DNA from 2 places in the Parabacteroides sp. MSK.9.14 genome. Region 1 is predicted to be linked to the other one. Evidence: riboswitches for the same ligand, from Rfam matches in the RefSeq annotation. Region 1 holds a riboswitch; the other holds the start of a gene.
The links. A riboswitch is a leader RNA that binds a small molecule or an ion and turns the genes downstream of it on or off. The one in region 1 is predicted to bind cobalamin.
Positions count from the first base shown of each region.

Region 2: linked by a shared signal. The riboswitch ahead of KTG12_RS13850 (TonB-dependent receptor) and the one ahead of KTG12_RS05255 (hypothetical protein) in region 1 are both predicted to bind cobalamin.

Region 1 covers NZ_JAHPXO010000006.1:147,246-150,668, reverse strand. Annotated here, with positions in the region: gene KTG12_RS05265 (lactonase family protein) at 1-53, shown strand, start outside; gene murQ (N-acetylmuramic acid 6-phosphate etherase) at 100-915, shown strand; cobalamin riboswitch at 979-1,176, shown strand; gene KTG12_RS05255 (hypothetical protein) at 1,459-2,214, shown strand; gene KTG12_RS05250 (YIP1 family protein) at 2,246-2,812, shown strand; gene smpB (SsrA-binding protein) at 2,825-3,286, shown strand; gene metH (methionine synthase) at 3,296-3,423, shown strand, end outside.
Region 2 covers NZ_JAHPXO010000025.1:53,767-57,189, forward strand. Annotated here, with positions in the region: gene atpD (F0F1 ATP synthase subunit beta) at 1-1,138, opposite strand, end outside; cobalamin riboswitch at 1,441-1,699, shown strand; gene KTG12_RS13850 (TonB-dependent receptor) at 1,733-3,423, shown strand, end outside.

The DNA.
Region 1 (3,423 bases):
GAAAAGACATCCGAGTTAGTAAGCCTGTTTGCTTGAAGTTTACCGACATGTAAATGTGATATTTTTAGTAGCTTTGCAACGTGTAAATTGTAATAAGCTATGTCATTCATTAAGATAACGGAACAGAATTCTCTCTATAACGACCTGGAACGGAAGTCCGTCCGGGACTTGCTTGAAGATATCAATACGGAAGATCAGAAAGTGGCGTTGGCTGTCCGAGAGACAATCCCCAAAATAGAAGAATTGGTTTTGCAGATCGTTCCCCGCATGAAGCAGGGCGGACGGATCTTTTATCTGGGAGCTGGAACCAGCGGGCGGTTGGGAGTTTTGGATGCTTCCGAAATCCCCCCGACGTTCGGGATGCCTTCCACACTGATTGTCGGCTTGATAGCTGGTGGCGATACTGCCCTCCGGAATCCTGTGGAGAATGCCGAAGACGATGAGGAACGCGGCTGGCAGGAATTGTTGGAGCACCGGGTTAATACGAAGGATACCGTGATCGGCATTGCTGCTTCCGGGACGACTCCCTATGTGATCGGTGCCCTTCGCAAAGCACGTGAACAGGGCATCCTGACTGCCTCCATTTCCAGCAATCCAGATTCACCGATGGCGATGGAGGCCGATATCGCAATCGAAATGATTGTCGGGCCGGAGTTTGTCACTGGCAGTTCCCGTATGAAATCCGGCACGGGGCAGAAAATGATCCTGAACATGATCTCCACCTCCGTTATGATCCGATTGGGTAGGGTTAAAGGAAACCGGATGGTCAATATGCAGCTCACCAATCAGAAACTTATAGACCGTGGAACCCGCATGGTTGCCGAGGAATTGAATCTTCCCTATAACCAATCCCGCCATCTGCTGTTGATGTACGGCTCCGTTCAGGAAGCTGTCGAGGCTTACCGCAAAGCTTAACGGGTCTGGAGTCGGTTTCAGCTTTTTTCTGTAAGAAGATGAGAAATATATGGAAAATATCTTTATATTTGTCCCATGCATTGTTCCTGCTTCGCAATCTGCGGAAAAGGATTAAAAGGGAATCGGGTGCAAATCCCGGACAGTCCCGCTGCTGTAAGCTTCAAAACGGATTGGGCAATTCTTTTATGCCACTGACGCGAGTTGGGAAGGCGCTCATACCGGAAGTAAGTCAGAAGACCTGCAACGCATATTTTTTCGACGGCTTCGAGGATAGGCCGGAAGAGAACTGTGAAGCCGTAGGCTTTTGCCTTTCTTTATTTCCGTTTCCCGTAGCTATTTACTTGTTTTTAATTATTTTGCCATAATAATTAGGAAAAGAGGCATGAATCTGTGGGTGGGATGAGCTCCGCCTCGATTCATGCTTTCCTTTTATGAGTGTGATTAATCTTCCGGCTTTTGTCGTATAAACCTTTTTTTCGTACCTTTGTGCGTTTCCTCCATAAAGAGAGGAAGATAAATACGACTTCAAATTTGTATATGGAAATGAGAAAAACAGTATTATATGGCGTTTTGGCCTTTTGTTTGGTTGTGTTGAATTCTTGTTTGGGAGACCCGGCCACCCAATTGACGATGGCAAACCAGGCAGGGGTAGTGGTGACCGGTTACGGACCTGGTAAGGCTATTTATACCAAGGGGGACGTAGTGGTCTCTTCGGAAGACTTCCAGAATGCCAATGTGGAAAACGGAGAATGTATTTTGTTTGATTATTCCATCGATTACGGGGTCGCAAACAATATGGGGGCAGGGACGGATACCAGTTATACCGAGGCTATTATTTATGAAAATACGATCTCGGAGGTTAATCGTTGGAACTTCTATAATACGTTGACCGATACCTCTATTGTTGCAAAGGACGAACTGTTGCTTTCTTCCCTCCAGGCGCGTTCCGCTTATATCAGAGGCAATTTGTTCCTGTTCACGGAGATAAGCAATCACCCGGCAAACCAAGTGGACAGTTTCTCTTTGTCCTATAATTCGGATAAATTGTTGGGAGACGATAATATTTATAGCCTCTACCTCCGCACGATCAGAATCAAGGCGGACACGACAAGAGGCGAGGCGATGATTATTCCTTGTGCGTTCAATATCGAAGATCTGGTGAAAAAGGCGGAAAAGAATCATTCGGATGAACTGAAGTTCCGGATTAACTATGCATATTCGTTCGGGAAGGATTCTGCATCGATAAACTGGAAAAGTTCCGACGTGTTTACAATAGACTTGACAGGAAAAGGCAAATAAAATGATAAATAGCAAACGAGCGTATTGAAAAATGTATAAAGAGATATTTAAATTGGTTGTAGCCATCATCTCCCAGCCGGGAAAGGCGTGGGATATTCTGACGAGAAAAGAAGAAAAGGACGATGAGTTTTTATCCCGGTTTGTGTATCCTCTCATCGGATTCGTTACGGTTGCTGCTTTTTTAGGCGTGCTGTTCACTCGGAAGGAGTTTGATGTCGAACTGGCGTTGAAGTCGTCTATCCGGACATTAGTCGCTGCGTTCGGCGGCTTTTATCTGGCTTCCTATTTGCTGAATGAGATTTGGCAGGGATGGTTCAAACGGGAGAAGGATATGAAACTGTGTCAACGCTTTGTCGGCTATTCGTCTTCGTTGATGTTTGCATTGAACATCGTGTTGATGTTACTTCCGGAGTTTTTCTTTTTGCGTATATTTGTGTTATATACATTTTATATCGTATGGGAAGGGGCCGGCCCTTATATGCAGGTGGAGGAGAAGATACGCCTGAAGTTTGTCGGGACCGCGACCGGTCTGATTTTGCTGACGCCCTGGTTGATCGAGGTAATTCTTTCCATGCTGATGCCCGGTTTACGTTTTTGATAGGAGAATAAGATGAAAGAGAAGATTAGTAATAACATACAGATAAAGAACAAGCGGGCGACTTTCGATTATGAGTTGCTCGACACGTTTACGGCAGGGATCGTGCTGACCGGTACGGAGATCAAATCGATACGCTTGGGAAAGGCGAGTCTGGTTGATACGTTTTGTATTGTGGAGAAGGGGGAATTGTGGGTGAAGAATATGTATGTGGCAGAATATTTCTACGGGACATACAATAACCATACGGCTCGCCGTGACCGCAAGCTGTTGCTGACTAAAAAGGAATTGCGGAAGATTGAAAGCGCTGCCCGCAATAATGGCTTTACAATTATTCCGACACGTCTTTTTATTAATGATAAAGGACTGGCCAAAGTCGTTGTGGCTATTGCCAAAGGTAAGAAGGAATATGACAAACGCGACTCTATCAAGGAACGGGACGACCGCCGGGAGATGGATCGTGCATTTAAACGGTAACGAACCTTTATGGATAAAGAAATATTTTTGAATCTCCTGAAAGAACGCATTTTGATTCTGGACGGAGGAATGGGTACGATGGTCCAGGGATTTAAACTGACCGAGAAAGATTATCGCGGAAAACAGTTTGCCGATTG
Region 2 (3,423 bases), on a different contig from region 1:
ATTCCAGCGGGTCGACGGCCGGATAGATACCGAGTTCGGTGATCTTACGGCTCAATACCGTGGTAGCATCCAGATGCGTAAAGGTCGTTGCCGGAGCCGGGTCCGTCAGGTCGTCTGCTGGCACATAAACTGCCTGAACGGAAGTGATGGAACCTTTCTTAGTGGAAGTGATGCGTTCCTGCATGGCTCCCATCTCGGTGGCCAGTGTCGGCTGGTAACCGACGGCGGACGGCATACGTCCCAGCAGGGCGGATACTTCCGAACCGGCCTGTGTGAACCGGAAGATATTGTCGATAAAGAAAAGGATGTCTCTTGTTTCCCCCTCTGCCGCTAGGTCACGAAAAGACTCGGCGATCGTCAGTCCTGAAAGGGCTACCGAAGAGCGGGCTCCCGGCGGTTCGTTCATCTGGCCGAAGACCAGTGTCGCCTGCGACTTGGCCAGTTCATCATAATCGATCTTGGACAAATCCCAATGACCTGCCTCCATGCTTTTCTTGAATTCTTCGCCGTAGCGGATGACTCCGGATTGGATCATCTCGCGCAGCAGATCGTTTCCTTCGCGTGTACGTTCACCCACACCAGCAAAGACGGAGAATCCGTTGTTCTTCTTCGCGATGTTGTTGATCAACTCCATGATCAGAACCGTCTTTCCTACGCCAGCTCCCCCGAACAGACCGATCTTGCCTCCTTTGGAGTAAGGTTCGAGCAGGTCGATCACCTTGATACCGGTGTATAAGACTTCACGGCTGGTGGTCAGGTCTTCGAACTTGGGCGGTTCACGATGGATCGGAAGAGCCCCTTTCTTGTCGAGTTCGGTCATTCCGTCAATGGGATTCCCCGTTACGTTCATCAAACGCCCTTTTACCTGGTCGCCGACCGGCATCGTGATGGGCGAACCGTGCGAAATGGCTTCCATTCCTCTCTTCAGTCCGTCTGTCGTATCCATCGCTACGGTACGGACCGTGTTTTCCCCAATATGCTGCTGGACTTCCACAATCAGGATTTTTCCATTGGGGCGGGTTATCTCCATTGCGTCGTGGATGCGGGGAAGTGTTATCTTTTCTTCCTTGTCATTATCGAAATGGATGTCCACGACCGGACCGATAACCTGTGAGATATAACCTTTTATTTCTCCCATACAATCTCTTTTTTCCTTAATCCTATTCAAATCTTCAGCTGCAATATTACGAATTATGAATTTCCGAAAACCGGAAATATTACTTTTTGAGTCTTTTTGTACTTAGTTAAATATTCAACTAATTTCAACCTCTTCTAAAATGAACCAATCGAGTTCTGAAATGAACCAAAATAGTAGGAATAGCTTATTTTGTAAACCATAGAGATAGAAGATTCTAAGCATGATATGCCGTTTTGTTGGCGAAAAACAGATGAAATGTTTTACTTTGTTAAATAAAAAGGATTACTCATCTGTTTTTTCTACCTTTGCAATCGGATTATGGTGTAACCGTATTTGCTTCCGCTGACGGTTAGTAAAAGGGAATCCGGTGAAAGTCCGGAGCTGTACCTGTAGCTGTAAGTTCTGAAACCCCGGCAAATCTTGTTGCCACTGGTGGTTCAATTGAGAATTGACAATTTGAACACCGGGAAGGCTGCCGTTAGTTGGTAATTGTCCATTATCAATTATCAATTGAAAAGGGGGGAACAAGCCAGAAAACCTGCCATTATTCGGTATCCGGTTCCTCGGGTAAAGGAACTGATGAATCGAAAAGGTATGCAGAATATATTTGTAAAACGATTGTCGGGCCTGTTATGTGCCTGGCTATTTCCGTTTGCCGCTTTGTATGCGCAGGTAGACACGACGACCTATCACCAGCTTTCGGGTGTCGAGGTGTTAGGAAAGGTACGCCCTTCCACCACCCGTGAGAGTACACCGCTTCAGGTGATGGACAAGGCTGGGATCGAACGGCTCGGTGTGCAGGACTTGTCGGAAGCCGTAAAACGCTTTTCCGGTGTGACCGTACAGGATTACGGAGGTATAGGAGGTTTGAAAACCGTTTCCGTCCGCAGCCTCGGTGCCAAACATACGGCTGTCTGCTATGACGGGGTGACGGTCACGGATGCACAGAGCGGCCAGGTGGATATCAGTCGCTTTTCACTGGACAATGTCGATATGATCTCCCTGTCGATCGGTCAGGCCGACGACATCTTCCAGACGGCACGGATGTACGCTTCGGCAGGGGCGTTGAGCATAAAGACTGCGGCTCCCCTGTTTAAGGAAAAATCTTATAATGCTTATGTGAAACTGAAAGGAGGTTCATTCGGATTGTTCAACCCGGTGGTACGTTATGAGCAGAGAATAGGAAATCGGTGGTCCGCATCTCTGCATGCAGATTGGTTGAGTGCAAAAGGAGATTATCCTTTTACACTGATAAATGGTAAGGAGGTTACAGAAGAAATCCGTAAGAACAGCGATGTTCAGTCTCTTCGTCTGGAAGGAAATGTGTATGGTCATTTCGGACGGGGTGGAAAATTGAATGGCAAGGTTTATTATTACGATTCGGAACGGGGACTTCCCGGTTCGGTAATTCTTTATAATAGCAATGCCCGTGAACGGGTATGGGATAATGACTTTTTTACACAGCTTCATTATGAGAACGAATGGTTTGATCGCTTGAAATTCCAGGCAAATGCCAAATACAATTATTCGTTCAGCAAGTATCGCGATATCAGCAATAAATATTCCGGAGGCAAACAGGAAGATCTGAATACTCAAAACGAATATTACGGATCGGCAGGAATTTTGTATACGCCCTGTTCTTATGTCTCTTTTTCGTTGAATACGGATATCGCGCGGAATACTTTGGTAAACAATTTCGTAAATACTCCGACTCCCAAACGTTGGACTTCGCTTACCGCATTTGCCGCACAATATAAAAGCCCGGTGTTGACAGCTACAGCCAGTTTGCTGAGCACTTATATAACGGACAAGGTTGAGAATGGAGATAGGCCGGCAGATAAGAAAAGGCTTTCTCCGGCAGTAAGTATCTCCTGGCGTCCGTTCCAGGAACAGTCTTTTCGTATTCGGGCTTCTTATAAAGATATATTCCGTGTCCCGACTTTTACGGATCTGTATTATCTGCGTATGGGGAATGTCAATTTGAAACCGGAAAAAGCAACTCAATATAATATCGGGTTTACATGGAATGATGAGATAAGTCCTTTTATACGCCTGTTAAGTGTTTCTGTTGACGGCTATTATAATAAGGTAAGTGATAAGATTGTCGCCATTCCGAATATGTACATCTGGAAAATGATGAATATGGGAGAAGTGGAAATAAAGGGGATAGATGTAAATCTAAGTGCCAATATACCTTTATATAAGACTTTTTCCCTCTTGCTCTTGTCTGCTTATAGCTACCAGGATGCGATCGATGTAACTGACCCGGAAGAAAAAAACTATAA